4 regions of the Clostridium sp. X genome follow, and region 2 is predicted to be linked to each of the others. Evidence: riboswitches for the same ligand, from Rfam matches in the RefSeq annotation. Region 2 holds a riboswitch; each other region holds the start of a gene.
The links. A riboswitch is a leader RNA that binds a small molecule or an ion and turns the genes downstream of it on or off. The one in region 2 is predicted to bind cyclic di-AMP.

Region 1 (4,761 bases), 150 kb from region 2:
ATTATTTATGTATTAACTAAGGCATGTATTAGAAAAATTGAAGGAGCACAAATTATATTTATAGGTGTCATTTTAGTATTTATTACAACTATGGGTGACATTTTATATGTAAATAGTGTTATAACTACAGATTATAGGTTTCCTATTGGGGTAATTATGTCTGTATTTTTTCAAGCTATAGTTTTAGGACAAAATATTTTAAAGTCTCTTACACGTACTGAAGTTCTAGTTAGGGAAAATAGAATTATGGTTGATGAAATACTAAAATTAAATCTAAACCTGGAAAAGAGAAATAAGGAATTAAGTAACATTGCAATATATGATAATCTAACTGGAGTTTATAACAGATCCTATTTTGAATCGACGATCTCAAGGCTAGATAAAGAGGAGGAGCTTCCAATTGCTATCATTATTGGAGATGTAAATGGTCTTAAATTAGTTAATGATGCTTTTGGTCATCTAAAAGGGGACATGCTTCTAAAAAAGATTGTTGAAATATTAAAGGATTCTTGCAGAGATAAAGATATAATAGCGAGAATAGGAGGAGATGAATTTGTAATTATTCTTCCTTCAAGTGATGCAGATAGAGCTGAGAAAGTAATAGAAAGCATAAGAGAAAATTGTAATAAAACAGATTTTGATCCAATTAAACCGAGTATATCCTTAGGATTCTCTGTTAGATATAGTAAAGATCAGCTTATGACAGATATATTTAAAGAAGCAGATGATTATATGTACAAAAGAAAGCTTCTTGAGAGTAAAAGTACTCGTAGCTCTATAATTGAGTCACTTCAAAAGACTTTAGAAGAGACCACATTTGAAACAAGAGAACATGCTAAAAGGCTTGAAATTTTATCTATACAATTAGGAAAAGAATTAAGATTGCCAGAAAATAACTTAGATGATCTACTTCTTTTAGCTATGCTACATGATATAGGCAAAATTGCTATTCCAAAAGAAATACTTACTAAACCAGGAAAGTTATCAGAACGAGAGTGGAATATTATAAAACGTCACCCTGAAATAGGGTATCAGATAGCCATTTCCTCTCCGGAACTAAGAGGTATAGCACAATTAATACTATCTCATCATGAAAGATGGGATGGAGCTGGTTACCCTCAAAAGCTTAAGGAAAAAGAAATACCTTTGTTAGCACGAATTGTATCTATAGTAGATAGCTTTGATGCTATGACTCAGGATAGGTCCTATCATGAAGGTATAGCAAAAGATGAAGCATTAAAAGAAATAAAAAGATGTGCAGGGACTCAATTTGATCCATATATTGTAGAACGATTTATAAATATGATGAAAGAAAAAAAAGAAGTCGCTAATCATGGGTAGCTAGTTACTATTGGATACAGAAATATACATAGAGATTAGCAATTATAGATTAGCGACTAAAATAAAATTATTTTACAATTTTATTTAGTAAGCAAATACCATCTTATCTATTCTAGTAGATACTGGTTTTGATAACATCCATTTACTAGTTACACTAGTATCATAGAAGAACAATGCTCCTTTTGTTGGATCAGCTCCATTAATAGCTTCTAAGGCAGCTTGTCTATCTAAAGCAGTAGCTGGTCTAGATATAGTTCCATTTTTAACAGGAGTAAATTGATAATATCCATTTACTCTTTGATTTACTACTCCGCTTATTGTACTCGGGAATTGTGAACTTTGAACTCTATTTACTACAACTGCCGCAACAGAAACTTTTGCGGAATAAGGTTGATTTTCTGCTTCAGCTCTAACCAATCTTGCTAAAAGGTCAAGCTCTGCAGAAGTATAAGAAATTACACTCTTAGGTGTAGTGGCAATAGATCTAGCAGCCATAGTGGTAGTAGCTTGGCTACTAACTGAAGAAGTTCCAGGAATTATAAGGTTTTGACCTATAGAAAGATGATCATTCCATTTGTTGTTAGCTTTTCTTAGACTTTCTAATGATATCCCATATTTTTGTGAAACTAAGTAAAGACTATCTCCTTGTTTTACAGTATGTGTGGCAGCTTGTACATTTAATAATTGACCAGGATATATAGTATCGCTTGATAAATTATTAGTAGATTTTAAGGTGCTAACTGAGGTGTCAAAGAGTATACCTATTCTATATAGGTTATCATTAGCCGTGACCCTATAAGTAGCAGCTTGTACAGGCAAAGCAAATAATACTGAAAGGGATATAGTTGCTATAAACGATTTCAGTTTCTTAGATTTTAACATAAATTTGTACCTCCCTATGCCTTCGAGGTTAGTTGACGGGTTCGGGTTGAGGTCACCCTACTCCAAAATGGAGATTCACCCCTAGTAATAAGTCCCCCGTACTCCAAAATGGAGATTCGGCTTTTTTTTATCTCATGGTTATTCTAACAAAGATATAATATAGGGTCTATATATGATTAATGGTATAACAGGAAACAAATGTTAAATATTAAGAGGCAGCCCCTTAATATTTTAGATTGTATTAAAAGCTTCATAAAAGCGGATAATAATAGAAGGGAGAGATTAAAAATGAAATTAGAAAAATACATAGATCATACTCTACTAAAACCAGAGGCTACTGAGAAAGAAATAGTAAAAATTTGTTTAGAGGCTAAAAAGTATAGATTTGCATCAGTGTGTGTAAATCCATATTACGCAACTTTAGTAAGTAAAGAATTAGAGGGGACAGATGTTAGAACTTGTGTAGTTGTAGGATTCCCATTAGGAGCTACAACAAAAGAGGCAAAAGCCTTTGAAGCTGAGCAGGCTATTGAAAATGGTGCACAAGAAATAGACATGGTATTAAATATAGGAGCCCTAAAAGCTAAAAAGTATGATGAAGTAAAAGAGGATATTCAAGCTGTAGTTAATTCAGCAAAGGGAAAAGTGTTAGTAAAGGTAATTTTAGAAAACTGTCTTTTATCAAAAGAAGAGATAGTTAAAGCTTGTGAAATCTCAAAAGAAGCTGGAGCAGACTTTGTAAAAACGTCCACAGGCTTTTCGACGAGAGGAGCTACAGTAGAAGACATTAAATTGATGAGAGAAACTGTAGGAACAGAAATTGGTGTTAAAGCTTCAGGGGGAGTAAGAACTAGGGAAGATGCAGAGGCAGTTATTGCAGCTGGAGCTAATAGAGTAGGTGCTAGCGCATCTATAGCAATAGTGGAAAGGAGATTATAAAATTGGATTTATATAATAAGATGAAAGAAGCTGCGGATTATATAGTGGAAAAATTAAAAGTAAAGCCAGAGATTGGATTAATTTTAGGCTCTGGACTTGGAGGCATTGCAGACCAAATAGAGGATGCAGAGCATTATTCATATGGTGACATTCCTCATTTTCCAGTGTCTACTGTGGAAGGGCATGCAGGAAAATTAGTTATTGGAACTTTAGAAGGTAAAAAAGTTGTAGCAATGCAGGGAAGATTTCATTACTATGAGGGATACAAAATGGAGGAAGTAACTTTTCCTGTTCGAGTAATGAAGTTATTAGGGGTTGAAAAACTTATTGTGACAAATGCAGCGGGAGCTGTGAATAAAAGCTTTAATCCAGGAGACTTAATGCTTATAAGTGACCATCTGAATTTAACAGGAGATAATCCTCTAATTGGAAGGAATTTAAATGAGTTTGGTACTCGTTTCCCAGATATGTCAAATGCATATGATAAAAATCTAAGAGAGAAAGTTCGAGAAATAGCTAAATCACTTAATATTTTACTTCAAGAGGGAGTATATGCAGCAATGAGTGGCCCAACTTATGAAACGCCAGCAGAGGTTAGGATGGTGCGTATACTAGGTGGAGATGCAGTGGGAATGTCCACAGTTCCAGAGGTTATTATAGCTGTTCATAGTGGAATTAAGGTTGTAGGAATATCTTGCATGACAAATATGGCTTCAGGAATTCTAGATCAACCACTAAACCACGAAGAAGTCGTAGAAACATCTACAAGAGTAAGAGAGACTTTTATAAATCTTATGAGAAATGTAATAAAGGAAATCTAAAAGTGGGGAGGGCTTACCTATGAGAATGTACGATATTATAATGAAAAAGAGAAATGGTTATGAACTTACCACGGAAGAGATAAATTTTTTTATAGAAGGTTATACAAAGGGAGAAATACCAGACTATCAGGTTTCAGCTTTAATGATGGCTATATACTTTCAGAAGATGAATAAAAGAGAAACAGCAGATTTAACTAAAGCCATGGTAGACAGTGGAGAGGTTATAAACTTATCAGGTATTGAGGGTATAAAGGTAGATAAACATAGTACGGGTGGAGTTGGAGACACAACTACACTAATTCTTGGACCAATTGTTGCAGCAGCAGGAGTACCAGTAGCTAAAATGTCAGGAAGAGGCCTTGGTCATACTGGAGGTACTATAGATAAACTAGAATCTTTTAAGGGATTTTCTGTAGAAATGACTATTGATAAGTTTATTGAGAATATAAATATGAGAAAAATAGCTATAGGTGCTCAAACGGGAAAGCTAGCAACTGCAGATAAAATGCTATATGCTCTTCGTGATGTTACAGCAACTGTAGATAATATGTCTCTAATTGCAGGAAGTATTATGTGTAAAAAGATAGCATCAGGAGCTGATGCTATTGTACTAGATGTAAAAACAGGTAGTGGTGCTTTTATGAAGAGTGAAGAAAATGCTTTTGAATTAGCAAGAGAAATGGTAGATATAGGTACTAATGTTGGAAGAAATACTATTGGAGTAGTAACCGAAATGGATGAACCATTAGGTTTTGCTATAGGAAATTCTCTTGAAGTA
Region 2 (4,761 bases):
GACTTAATAAAGAAAAAACAATTTTAGCAAATGAAATATTTTTTAATCTTGTAGTAGGAGCTGTTTTAGCTTCAAATTTATTTATTAGCATATCACATAGTAAAAAAGAATTAATATGGTACAGTGAAAATATTCAACTATACTATATAAGAAGTCTTAGTATAACATTAGTCTCTATTATATTAGCCTCATTTATTTCAATACTATTAAGAAAGTTCTTAATTGTACCTATAGAGCATTTAGCTGAGGTAACTAACCAGTTACCCTCAAAAATATTTGACAAAGAGACTATAAAATGGCCTAGGAGCTTTATTAGAGAGGTAGATTCTGTAATAAATAATTTTAAAAATACTTCAAATATCCTAAATGATAACTTTATCAAAGTTCAGAAAGCAAATAGGGAACTAGAGTATCTTGCTAATCATGACCCACTAACAAAGCTGACAAATAGATTTGTCTTTAATAAAAAACTGGATAAGTCTATAGAATATGCAAATAGAAACGATAAAAAGTTAGCTGTCATGTTTTTGGACTTAGATAGGTTTAAACTTATAAATGATACTTTTGGACATAAAGCAGGAGATCAACTTTTAATTGAAATATCTAGACGATTAATTACGATTATCGGAGATGAAGATGTAGTATGTCGTATGAGTGGAGATGAGTTCACCTTTTTAATATCAAATATAGAGAGTGAAAAAGACGCTGCTAAAATAGCAGATGATATATTGAATATACTTCAGGAAAGATATGTATTAGAGGAACAAGAAATTAATATAAGTGCAAGCATGGGAATTTCATTTTATCCTCAAGACGGAAACAAAACAGAGATTCTTCTTAAAAAAGCAGATATTGCAATGTATCGTGCTAAAGATAATGGCAAATGTAATTATAAATTCTATAATGATGATATGGATAGTCAGGGAATACAAAGATTTAAAATGGAAAACCATCTTCGTAAAGCATTAGAAAAGGAAGAATTGACATTATACTATCAACCGAGAGTAGACTCAAAGAGTGAGGGTATAAAGGCTGTTGAGGCACTAATTAGATGGAATAGTCCAGAGTTTGGGATGGTATCACCAGTTCAGTTCATTCCTATAGCTGAGGAAACTGGATTAATAATACCAATAGGGGAATGGGTCTTAAGAACTGCATGTAAACAGAATAAGTTGTGGCAAGAAGCAGGATATAAACCTCTCAGAGTTTCTGTTAATTTATCGGCACTTCAGTTTGCTCAATCAAACTTATTAGATAAAATAGGAGAAATTTTGGAGGAAGCAAAGTTAGATCCATATTGGTTAGAACTTGAAATTACTGAGAGTATCGTAATAAAAGATATTCAGTTTACAATTGATACTCTTGAAAGATTGAAAGAAATGGGAGTAAAAGTATCTTTAGATGATTTTGGAACAGGTTTTTCTTCTCTTAATTATTTGAAAAACTTTAAGATTGATACTTTGAAAATTGACTCTTCCTTTGTTAGAGATATTAACGGTGATAACAAAAACACTGCTATTGTTAATGCTATAATCAGTCTTGGAACAAATTTAGATTTAAATGTAACAGCTGAAGGAGTAGAAACGATAACTCAGCTTGATTTCTTAAAACTTAATGGATGTCATGAAATACAAGGTTACTTATATAGTAAGCCTGTTCCGCCAAAGGAATTTGAGAGATTAATAGAAGAAAGAAAGTTATTTATCGGAGAAAATTAAAGAATAGGATTAAATCCATTGTGGATTTAATCCTATTCTTTAATTATTTATTTGCGGAATGAATTGCTGTCTGATGTTCAGGATCCTTTTTTCCGTCTTTGTGTCTTGTGCTATTTAAAAAGTGAATATCAAAATGGCCATCCATACCATTATCTTTAATAACATCAAGGTTCTCGCCTCTACCATAACCAACCGAACGGTTACTTATAACCTTAAAAGCAGGTGCAGAATCAATTCCTGCATGGGGCATTGCACTCATAGAAGCGGCAAGTTTTCTTCCATCAATCTCAACAATTACTGGACGTCTTTCCCAAGAAAAACCTCCCCAGATATTTTTAATTATCTGAGTATCTTCTAAAGTTAATGCTTCTGCATCAGCGTGATTGCTGCCCATTGTCCTTTTTACTTTAAAGCTTTTCTGTGTAGATACATCAGTAACTTCTGCTATCGAATTTCTCTTAAATACGTATCTAGCCTCTTTCCACCAATCTAAGGTTTCAATCTCAGATGAATATGTATTTTCTTCTGATGGAGAGTCATCCTCAGAAGATTTATCAATAGCAATTGTACTGTAAGCTACATTCACAGCTTTAATATCTTCTTTACGTTCATGTTTCCACAAAAGCATTCCCATAAAAAAGAATACTAAAAAAAGTATAGAGTAATTAATATTATGTTTTTTCATTAAAATACCTCTCTAAATGCCTACGAAGTTAGTTGACGGGTTCGGAAAGAGAGATTCCCTACCTTTATTGGATTCACCCCATTTTTATAAAGAAGTCCTCCGTTGTTTCCCAAGCATTAGGCAAATTTTAAGGGGTTTTCACAATTTTATATTATATAAGAACAATTTCAAAAATAATAGTGGTAATATTTATGATAAAATACTTAATTTAAGTATTTTATTTTTATTTCTTCTAAGTTAACAGTATTTAAATCATCAACTACCTCAATTATACCTAAAATTCGTTCATTTTTAATTACTCCATAGACATTATTTGACGTAGTATCTATATTAACTTTAACTATGCCTTTTTTACCCTCAAAGGTATCAAGGGTTTTGCCAGTATTTCCATCAATTACTTCATAGGTTCCTTCAGGGATATCAAAAGAAGTTAAATCTAAATTAATAGTAGCTTTTATTCCTTTATTAACCACCATTATAAGAGGGTCAAACTCAAAGCCAATTCCTGTTATTATAGCTTCTTGAGATGATGAAGTAATAGTAGCTTTTTTTACTAATCTTTCTGTAGGAGCAGTACTTATATCATCACCATATATACTTTCAGTTTCTTCAAGAGGAACACTACAACAAGAAGGTTGACTTGGAGCTGGCAGAGATGAATCAGATTTTGAAGCATCTACTACACTAATATCATCTACTACTCGTATAACTCCACGAATCATCCCCATCCAGCAACTAAAGTTAATATCTCCACTCTCAGTTGGAGTAAATTCCTCTATTATATTTTCACCTTTGTCTATTTTAGCTTCAATTCCTAAGGAAGGAACTACGATGGCATTGTTACAAGAAGTAATTTCTTCACCATTAATAATCCAGTTCACTGGAATTCCCTTTTGCACATATAGTACATTAGATACGTATCCTCTATAATTAGCAGACATAGTTAGGGTTTGTTTACCATCTTTAATAATAGCTTTAGTACTATCAACTGTTCCACCTGAGGGAGAGCTAGAAGTTCCAAGTGAGTTTAGGCTAGGTACATTTATACCAGCAAGGGCAAGACCTCTATTTCCCATAATTATACCTAAAACAATTACTAAAATACCGCTGAATTTTAAAAGTTTTTTTGTATATCCTTTACTTAGTAAGCCAGAGATAGCCCCAAAAGTTAACATTAGAGGAACTGTTCCTAAAGCGAATATAAACATAGATAAAGCACCTTTTGTAGCACTACCAGTACTAAGAGCATATAGTTGCATAGTTTGTAGAGGTCCACAAGGCATAAATCCATTTAAGATACCAACTAAAAAAGGTGAAGCTGTTTTTCTTTTAAGTGAGCAACTTGACCAAGGTAGTCTGATGTTTATTTTTCTGAATAAAGAAAAACCAGCCATATTAGCTCCCATAATTATCATGAATACAGCAGCAAATATTTGAAGTCCAGCTTTAAGACTTAAAGAGAGTGAAAATACAGAACCTATAGCACCTACTATGCCACCTAAAATAGTATAGGATACTATTCTTCCACCGTTATATAAGATAGATGGTAGTATAGATTGAAACTTACTCTTCAAAGCATCTTCTTTAGATATGCTTTGTGAGAGCATAATTCCACCACACATGCCAATGCAGTGTATAGAAGTAAGCATACCTACTAGAAATAATACAACATATGAAGCGTTGGTTAATTTGTCACTCATATCAAATCCAACTGAGTATTTTCCTAAAAGTAAGATTGCAAGTCCTATAATTACTATCCCTAAAACTTTACCATCTTTACTAGGTTTTTCTGTAGTATAACCAGAGTTATTAACTACATTTTTAATTTTTTCAATAGAACAAACTTCTTCATTATATTCAATCTCTACAGTCTCATCCGCATATTCAGCTTTTGAAGAAAGTACTCCGTCAAGTTTTAATAAAGCTTTTTCAATTGTTTTTTCACATGAGGTACATGTCATTCCATAAACTTTAATTTTTTTAGTTTTTTTACTCATAAATTACCTCCAGATAATACATAAAATAATAGATTTTATTCTAATATTATATAAAAAAGATGTGTAGAGATTATGAAGAGAGAAAAATATATAGATGTATAAGTCTAGTTAAGTAGAGAAAACTAAACAATAATATTAAATGAATAACTAATAGGAGGGATACTTATGAATAGAGTCTTAACAGGAGTTTTAGCGAAGTTTTTTTTATATTTTGTAGTAGGTTGGGTTACATTAGGAAATATTGATGGAAATACAGTAGGGTGGATTTCTATTTTTGCAATAGCTGCAACAGTTATAAATTATTTATTTGGAGATAAATATATTCTTCCGCGATATGGAAATGTAAGTGCTTGTATTATAG
Region 3 (4,761 bases), 1.3 Mb from region 2:
AAATTTAATTAGCAACAAGGTTAGTAATTTATATTTGGGTAAAATATATAAGAGAATAATGAGAATATATTACACGATTCAAATCAGATAAACTATCATCTCAAAGAAGGGGATGGGCTAATATTTTAAGTAATAAGGATAGCGGAATCTTCTTAATTCTTAAGTTGTTGAGACATCTTATGAAAATTTATAGCTTGAGTTACATCGCCTTTAGATGCAAAAACTTTACCGATAAGTTCATAGCACTCACTTACACTGGGATCAATAGAAAGCGCTATTTTTAAATTTTCATAGGCTTCTTCGATTTTACCAGACTCTAATAGATTTTTACTTGAGGCAATGTAATCCGTAATAGTTTTTTCTTCTTCGTTAATATTCTCTAGTTCCTCAAGAACTGCTTTTACCTTGCCGGAAGTAAAGGGCTTCTGAAGATAGGCAACAGCACCAAGTTTGGTACATTCTATTGCGTTTCGTACAGTAGCAAAGGCAGTCATGATAACTACGGGTATATTTATTCCTATAGATCGCATTCTTTTTAGCACTTCAGTACCACTAACTTGTGGCATCTTAATATCTAAAAAAACTATATCAAAAGATTTCGCTTCAAGCAGAGTAAGAGCTTCATAGCCATTACTAGCTGTAGTTACTGTATAACCATTAAGCTCAAGACAGGTAGTAAGCAAGTTTCTAATATTTTTTGTATCATCAACTACCATAGCTTTCCTCATAAAAATTACTTCCTTTCTAGTGTTATAGTTAGTCATAGGCTGTAGGCAGGGTAAATGTAAAGTTGCTTCCAATGCCGATTTTACTATTACACCAAATTTCACCACCGTGAGCCTCAACAATTTCCTTAGCAATTGCAAGACCAAGACCTGTTCCTTTTACTTCTGAATCTGGTTTTTTAATTTGAATAAAGCGATTAAAAATTGTATCTATGTGTTCTTCAGAAATACCTATCCCAGTATCCATTACAGAGATACACAGGTTATCACCTTTAACAAAAGAGGCTACAACTATTTCATCTCCAGCCTTAGTATATTTAAGAGCATTTGATATGAGATTATTCAGTACCCAAATTATTTTCTCGCAATCAGCGTTAACTTCAGGAATATCTTTTTCAATTTCATAATGTAAATTAATATTTTTGCTATGCGCCTGCTCGAGGAAAGAATTTACAGAAGTGTGAATTAGTTCGTTGATTGAGCATAGAATTATATTAAAAACTGATTGTTTAGATTCTAAATGAGCTAGACGAAGAAGATTATTAACTAGGGAATCAAGCTTCTCACCATCCTCCTTCATTGTCTCGATTATTTGCTGTTGATTTTTGTTTAATACACCAACATCTTCATCAAGAATAAGACTAGTTCCAATCATAATAGAAGTTAGTGGAGTTTTAAACTCGTGAGAAATAGTTGCGATGAAATCACTCTTTATTTTTTCTAACTGTTTTAGATTAGTAACATTTTGTAGTAATACTATTACACCATTTATAGTTGCCTCAGTATCTTTTACAACAGTAACAACTGTATTAAAGTAATACCCGCTATCCTCGCAATCAAGGTATATAATTTTCTCGCCAATACTAGTATCAGTTAATTTAGATGAATTGTAAATAAAGTCATATAACTCTCCATTTCTAATAACTTCAAGAAAATATTTATTTATAGCCTCTTCCTCAAGTATATTAAAAAGTTTTTCAGCAGCTTTATTAAGGAGGATAATTTTATAATTGTTATCTAAAACTATTATTGGTTCAGAAATACTCTTTACAATTGCCATTGATTTATTCTTTTCTAACATGAGCTTTCCAAGATTACTTTCTTCAAGTTTATGAAGACGCATTGTCATACTATTAAATTCTTTAGTTAATTCGCCTATCTCGTCTTCAGATATAATTGGAGCTTGCAAGTGGATATTTCCTTCCTTAACAGCCTTGACTGTTTCTGTTAAAGAGTAAATAGGTCTAAGGGTTTTATTTGTTGAATACCTAGATATAATAAATCCACCTATAACTGATACTGAAGATAGTATGATAATTATGTACATAGACTCTTTGGCTGCTACAGTTACAGTTTCTTTACTTCTAAACATAGCTTTTTCGTTTAGCTGAGATAATAGGTCTAAATCTTCTTTCAATAATAAAAGAATGGGAGATATAGAATCTTCATAATATTTAGTAGCAAACTGAGTCCCGTTTTTATTATTTATTTCCTGAAGCTCTGAAAAATACTTTAGAAACTTTGAGTAATTCTTATTAATTCTTAATACAATATCCTTCTCACCAACTTCGGTAACATTGTTATATTGTAAGTTGTACCATTTGTAAAATATATCTGTATTTAAATGAAAGGCATCAATACCTTTAATAGAATCTACAAATATATAATTATTAATGGCATTATTTTGTTCTTTAATTGCTTTGAACATAGTTGTTGCAGCGTTTATGCTTCTATAGTTATTTACCATAAGTCCATCGATAGATTTAGTAAGACTATATACGTTGAGTATAGAGGTAATACCTAGGACAGCAATAGTAAATACGAGGAAAATATAAACAGCAACTATCTTAAATTTAAGAGTTTTTAACATTAATAACCACCTAGCTTAGTCAAATTTATTTTTAGTATAGAGCTTAATGCTTTTAAAGTCAATTAACATGAATATACCTATAGCTTTTTGAAGGTAAGACAAGCATGGCAGTGATAATTTAAAGAGATGATTTATAGGGGGATATAATGAATAAGATAAAAATAAATGGGTGGTTTGAGCCTGGAGAAAATCTATGTTAGAATTGAGGAAATAATACGAAAGCACCTAGATTGTGGGTCTTCCATGATCTTTTTTGTATTTAAAAACTAATTAATTATCGTGATTTTTAAATGAAAAATTAAGTCTAGAGAGGGTTTTTTATGTACAAGGTTTATAAGTTAAAAAAAGGTAATATTTCATTCAAGGAAAAAATGAAGTTTAATTCACTTTTTAAAGAAATCATATGGAAGTTTAGTATGATTAGAAGAGGGTACAAGATAGAGAGAATAAAATAGATATTTAATTTAATATAATGCTGAATTCTATAATAGAAGCGGGGGAACCAATTTAATGGGGCGAATTTTTGAAAAAATAGGACACTCTTCAGTCCAAGTCCGACAGCTAACCTCGTAAGCGTTGAAGAGGAGAAAGTCATAGCCGTGGTTTCTCTGCGGCATTTTTTTGCCTTTTTATAGGTAGGAGGTTAGAGAATTCTTTTATGAAAAAATTTTATAGTTTAAAAAATAAAATGCTAACAATATATCTTATATTAATATTTGCATTAACAATCAATAGCATATGGTCTGTTATTAATTTTAGAAGACTCAATAATTCTATAGATAATATAATGCAGTCTAACTATAGAAGTATAGTAGCAGCACAAAATATGATTGAATCAATAGAGAGGCAAGATAGTGCAGAGCTAGGATATTTATTTGCTAATGATAAAGAGATGGTAGATATTTTTTATAATAATCAAGTACAATTTTTAAAGTCTCTATCTATAGCACAGAATAACATAACAGAAAAAAATGAACTTAAAACAGTAGAGAGTCTAAGTAAATTATATTTTAAGTATATGGAGTCTTTTTATATATTAAAGGAAATGTCTAAAGATAAAGAGTTTGATATAGATAAAGATTACTACTACAATGAGATTTTTCCCTTATTTAATGAGACAAAGATTGAGTGTAGAAATTTATTAAACATAAATCAAGAAGCTATGGTAGCTAAAAAAAATAATGCTAAAAGTGTAGCAGCTAAAGCAGCGTATTCAACAATATTATTATCAGCAGGAATAATATTTATAGGATTTATATTAGTACTTTACTTAACTGGAAAGATAGTTAAGCCACTATATATCTTAATAGATAAGATAAAGAAGATTGCAGAAGGTAATTATAATCAAAAGCTAGATGTAGAAGGAAATGATGAAATATCCAATCTAGCATATGAATTTAATGTAATGGCAGATAAGCTAAAAAATTATGAAATGCTGAATATAAGTAAGTTGATGAAAGAAAAGCAGAAGATAGAAGGTATTGTAGAGAGTATTAGTGATGGAGTTATAGTTACTGATAATTCTAATAATATAATATTAGTTAATAGAGCGGCTGAAAAAATTCTAGATATTAGAGAGCGAGATGTACTGAATAGACACTTTTTAGAATCTATAAGAAAACAAGATATATTTGAGATTATAAATAATGTTGCATCTAATAAAGAATACAATAAATATAAAAATTATAAAGATATAACAATAGAACATAATGAAATTCACAAATACTATAGGGTTAATGTTACTCCTATTATAAACAATTCTGGTGAATATTTTGGAGTTGTAACACTTATGCAAGACATAACTAAACTTAAAGAAATTGATCAAATTAAGTCAGAGTTTGTTTCCACGGTATCCCACGAGTTTAGAACACCATTAACATCTATAAGTATGGGAACAGATCTTTTATTAGAAAATGTACTGGGAGATATAAATGCAGATCAAAGGGAGATTCTTCAAGTTATAAAGGAAGATCAAGTAAGACTTAAAGAGCTTGTAGATGAACTTTTGGATTTATCAAAAATACAATCTGGAAGAATAAAAATGGATATGGAAGTATTTAATATCAAGGATATGATAGAAAATACAGTCAAGTCATTTAACCTACAACTAAAGGAGAAAAATATAAAGTTAGGCTTAGAGATTACAAATAAAAATAATAATGTAAT
Region 4 (4,761 bases), 620 kb from region 2:
GATCAATGTATTACTCCCGCTGAAACCCTTCAAATTCAAGAATTATTAACCTTTAAAAATCTTTGCTTAACAAAGTCAGTTACTATGTCACCTTTACTTTCTGATAGTGACTTAGAATCAATTTTAAAGCATGAAGTTATTACAACTGAGCAACATATAAAGGAATTAAGAGAGCTCCTAGAGCAATCAAGTGTTTCTCTTCCTGAACTTATAACATCTTAAATTAATATAGAAAGAAGGTGTCCTTATGAACTCATTAATAGAGAGCCTTACTGGCATGGATAAGCTTAGTGATCAAGTTATTGCTACTGATTTTTTAGTGTCTGCTAAAAGTGCTGTACGAAACTATTCAATTGCACTAACTGAAACAACTTCTCCCCAAGTGAGAGCAATTCTTAGAAAACAATTAAATGATGCTATTGCTACTCATGAAGCAATAGCAACTTACATGGAGAGAAAGGGTTACTATAATGCCTACGACCTACATGAACAATTTAAGGTGGATATGAAAGTAACTGATGCAGCTTTAAAGCTTTCTAAAAGTTTTATATAAAATTCTTTATACGCCAGTTAAATATAAAAAAAGAGTTAAGGCATCTACTTATAAGAATTCACCTTAACTTTTTTATTGTCTTTTTCTTTAAAACTATTGTAACTAGTTATTAAAATCAATGCAAAAGTCCCACCTAATGTATCAATTAAAACGTCCGTAAACCTGCCTTCTCTTCCTAAAACAAAAAGCTGATGCACTTCATCAGAACAGGCATATAAAAATGTTATTATCAAAGAAATTATTAGACCCTTCTTTAAAGAAAAATTCTTTTTTAAAGCATTGAAGACTAATAGATATAGTATAAAATATTCCATAAAATGAGCTGTCTTTCTAAGTATAAAATTAGCTAACTCTCCAAAAGCACTATTAAAATCTATACCTAAAGAATCTAATATATCTATTGCAAACCTACTATTCTTATCTGATGCTACTGCAGGTTCATTTGAAAATAAAAATATAATTATCATCCAAGCTATTACTAATATCCATTTAAAGTATTTCTTATTTTTCTCCATATCTTATTCCTCACCGTCTAATTTTCACAAACAGGAATTCTCTCTTTGTTAACCTATGCATATTATTTGAATGTACCTACTATAATAATCTGTACACATTATTTTGGTTTCTTCATTATAATAATATAGATAATTTAAGTTTATCACATTTATGTATCCTTTTACCGATAAAAATATAATTAAAACAATATGGATGTCAAATAAGATTTTCCAACTATTTCATTAAGTAAATTCTTGGTATTTTTCTTGTCTTTAAACAACTTATACATTATAATTAAGTTGTTACCTGATGTTTGTAAATTAAAATTAAAATGCTGAATCTTATAGAGCGGGGGAACCAAGTTAAACGGGGTGAATCTTAATTATATTAGGTAGGGTAGTTCCTTTCATCCGAATCCGTCAGCTAACCTCGCAAGCATCTAAAAGGAGGATATATTTATGATTAAGGTATGCTTACTTGGAATTGGAAGAACGGGGCAACAAATAGCCAACGTCTTGCTTGAACAAGATAATATTAAACTTGTAGGTGCAATTTGTAGTCCTAATAGTAACAAAATAGGTATGGACCTTGGAACTCTTCTAGGTAGAAATAACTTAGGCATAGAAATCTACTCTATAGCCGAACTTGAAAAAGTAATTTTCAAATTAAAACCCGATGTTGTTATTGATTTCTCAAATTTTGAGTCAACTATGAAGAGTGCTGAGATATTTGCTAAAATGAAAATTAATATGCTCATTGGTACTACAGGCTTTAGTGATGATAATATTAAAACTCTTCAAGCTCTTCCACGGAAATATCATAACGGTATTATATTTGCTCCCAATATTACTGTAGGTGTGAATGTTATGATGCTTCTTGCCAATATTGCTTCTGGCATATTAAATAATTATGATTTTCAAATTATTGAAACACACCATAAACATAAAAAAGACTCGCCTTCTGGAACTGCATTAAAGCTAGCTGGTGAGATTAAAAAGTCTTTAAAAAATGCTACTGCTAATTCAAAAGAAATACCTATAAGCGCCTTCAGAGTTGGTGGCGTTATTGGTAAACATGAAGTTCTAATAGTTGGTGAAGAGGATAAAATCGAAATTTCACACGAATCCTTTTCAAGAAAAGCCTTCGCACTTGGAGCAGTAAAGGCAGTTAACTTCATTTATAAAAAGTCTGGTTATTATGAAATGAAAAATGTTCTAAACCTTGAAAAAGTTCTATCTGATTATATAGATAACTCAGAAGACTTTGTTATAGAAATCTAGTATATAATAAAAATGTATTAAAGGTCCAAAATCATTAGCTATAAATGTAATCCCCTATAGAGTACACCTTAGAAAAGGGCTACTCTATAGGGGGTTCTTTAGTATAATAAATTACACTTCATCCTTACCTTTGTCGCTAACTGCATGTTTTATTAATGGAAGATTATATTTTTCTCTTATTAAATTTTCTATCTGATTGGCTAAATCAGGATTATCTTTTAAGTATATCTTAGAATTTTCTCTTCCCTGACCTAGTCTTATATCCTTATATGAAAACCATGATCCACTTTTTTCAACTATTTCCTCATTAACAGCTATATCTATAAGGTTACCTTCCCTTGAAATACCTTGATTATAAATTATATCGAATTCAGCTTGCTTAAAAGGAGGAGCAACCTTATTTTTTGTTACTTTTACCCTAGTTCTGCTTCCTAGAAATTCATCACCATTTTTTATAGTATCAATTTTTCTTATATCTAGCCTTACTGATGAATAAAATTTCAGAGCTCGGCCACCTGTTGTAGTTTCTGGATTACCAAACATAATTCCTATTTTTTCTCTTAATTGATTTATAAATATAACAATACATTTTGACTTATTAATTGCTGCAGTAAGTTTTCTTAATGCCTGAGACATAAGCCTTGCCTGAAGCCCCATATGGGAATCCCCCATCTCTCCTTCTATTTCAGCTCTTGGTACAAGTGCTGCTACGGAATCCACAACAATTACATCTACAGCATTTGATCTTACAAGGGCCTCTACTATTTCTAAAGCTTGTTCTCCAGTATCTGGTTGACTAACTATTAAGTCCTCAATATTGACTCCTAACTTCCTAGCATAAGCTGGATCTAAGGCATGCTCTGCATCAACAAAAGCTGCTATACCACCCTTTTTTTTGTGCCTCTGCTAATATATGTAGTGTAACAGTAGTCTTACCTAAAGACTCAGGACCATATATTTCTATTACTCTGCCCATAGGCACACCACCTACCCCTAATGCTATGTCTAGAGCTAGACATCCTGTTGGTATAGCCTCTATATCCATTGTTGCGCTTTCTCCAAGTTTCATAATAGAACCTTTTCCGAATTGTTTTTCTATCTGACTCATAACTACTTCTATTGCCTTAATTTTATCATTATTTATATTTATTTAGACCTAACATCCCTTCTTGATGTTGTTTTTGGTGAAGCTTTTTTCTTTTTAGCATCTAACTGTGCTATTTTCCTTTCTAATTCTGCTTCTTCACGTTCTTTCAACTTACTCTCTATCTCTAGTTCTATTTGCTCTTGATATATACGTAATTCTTCTTCTATGATTTTATCAACCTCTGGATTCAATATCTTTATAAATTTTTTAAATACTTCAGGATATACAAATACTCTTACTGTCGTTTCCCACTGAAATTATATCCATATTCTATTGCTATTTGCTTGTGTAATAATTCCAGACCCAAATTTAACATGCTCCACTTTTTCATTTAATATATTCATTTTCTACTCCCACTTAGAGTTAATAAAATTTAATATTCGTATCACTTTTGAGTAAACGTTTTTATATTCTCATTTAAAAAAATTTCACTCTTTATCTATTGCTATAGGAACTACTGCCTTCCCCATAAATAAAAAAACATCACTCGTACTTTTAGTATTTTAGCACATAAAAATAGAGTGATGTAAGTAAAATTTTTGTTACAATTTTTACTTTCTATAAATAGTAGCTACACTCTCTATATTCTTTTCAAGTTAACCACTACTAACTCTGGAGTATTCAAAACTCTTAAAGGAATAATACTATTTCCTAGCCCTCTACTGACAACCATTGATGTTACCCCTTCATTGTGTATTCCCTCTGTATACTTTGGAAAAAATCCTTGATTTGGTGCAACTACTCCACCAATAAAGGGAATTCTTACTTGCCCTCCATGAGCATGACCACTAAAGACTAAATCCATACTCGTCTCCTTATATACACTAAACTTTTCCGGTCTGTGTGATAATAAAATATTAAAATGTGTATCTATATCTTTAATTAGTTCTTTGATGCTACTTCTAACGTATTCACTACTATCATCCCAAAGATAGTCACTTTCCCCTTGCTGTATTGCAGGATCAGCTATTCCCATTAGTCCAATGTTATCTCCACTTTTATTTAATACTACATATGAATTATCAATGATTTCCACATTTAATCTTATTAATTCTTTCTTTAAGTTATCATATTCTACTGATAATTGTTCATGATTTCCTGTTACATAATATATAGGTGCTACGTTAGCTATTTCTTCTATAAATTTTACTACTACATCAATTTTAGTATTCCTTCTATCAATCAAATCCCCAGTAATTACGATAATATTTGGATTACTATCTTTAATTTTTTTAGGTAATCTTCCTTTAAAATCCTTGTTATGCAAATCAGAAACTTGAACAATT

Region 1: linked by a shared signal. The riboswitch ahead of ACX0KU_RS00945 (cell wall hydrolase) and the one ahead of ACX0KU_RS00290 (hypothetical protein) in region 2 are both predicted to bind cyclic di-AMP.
Region 3: linked by a shared signal. The riboswitch ahead of ACX0KU_RS07195 (ATP-binding protein) and the one ahead of ACX0KU_RS00290 (hypothetical protein) in region 2 are both predicted to bind cyclic di-AMP.
Region 4: linked by a shared signal. The riboswitch ahead of dapB (4-hydroxy-tetrahydrodipicolinate reductase) and the one ahead of ACX0KU_RS00290 (hypothetical protein) in region 2 are both predicted to bind cyclic di-AMP.

What each region holds. Positions count from the first base shown of each region.
Region 1 is NZ_CM146912.1:196,107-200,867, reverse strand. Features, by position in the region: gene ACX0KU_RS00950 (HD domain-containing phosphohydrolase) at 1-1,341, shown strand, start outside; gene ACX0KU_RS00945 (cell wall hydrolase) at 1,426-2,223, opposite strand; cyclic di-AMP (ydaO/yuaA leader) riboswitch at 2,229-2,355, opposite strand; gene deoC (deoxyribose-phosphate aldolase) at 2,512-3,162, shown strand; gene ACX0KU_RS00935 (purine-nucleoside phosphorylase) at 3,165-3,983, shown strand; gene ACX0KU_RS00930 (pyrimidine-nucleoside phosphorylase) at 4,003-4,761, shown strand, end outside.
Region 2 is NZ_CM146912.1:49,865-54,625, reverse strand. Features, by position in the region: gene ACX0KU_RS00295 (putative bifunctional diguanylate cyclase/phosphodiesterase) at 1-1,718, shown strand, start outside; gene ACX0KU_RS00290 (hypothetical protein) at 1,762-2,403, opposite strand; cyclic di-AMP (ydaO/yuaA leader) riboswitch at 2,407-2,536, opposite strand; gene ACX0KU_RS00285 (urease accessory protein UreH domain-containing protein) at 2,607-4,400, opposite strand; gene ACX0KU_RS00280 (DUF2512 family protein) at 4,566-4,761, shown strand, end outside.
Region 3 is NZ_CM146912.1:1,394,040-1,398,800, forward strand. Features, by position in the region: gene ACX0KU_RS07180 (response regulator) at 153-728, opposite strand; gene ACX0KU_RS07185 (HAMP domain-containing sensor histidine kinase) at 757-2,595, opposite strand; gene ACX0KU_RS07190 (hypothetical protein) at 2,916-3,050, shown strand; cyclic di-AMP (ydaO/yuaA leader) riboswitch at 3,059-3,186, shown strand; gene ACX0KU_RS07195 (ATP-binding protein) at 3,254-4,761, shown strand, end outside.
Region 4 is NZ_CM146912.1:672,023-676,783, forward strand. Features, by position in the region: gene ACX0KU_RS03290 (spore coat protein) at 1-222, shown strand, start outside; gene ACX0KU_RS03295 (spore coat protein) at 248-553, shown strand; gene ACX0KU_RS03300 (VanZ family protein) at 598-1,068, opposite strand; cyclic di-AMP (ydaO/yuaA leader) riboswitch at 1,371-1,502, shown strand; gene dapB (4-hydroxy-tetrahydrodipicolinate reductase) at 1,507-2,328, shown strand; partial or broken gene recA (recombinase RecA) at 2,440-3,472, opposite strand; gene ACX0KU_RS03315 (hypothetical protein) at 3,475-3,666, opposite strand; gene ACX0KU_RS03320 (metallophosphoesterase) at 4,056-4,761, opposite strand, start outside.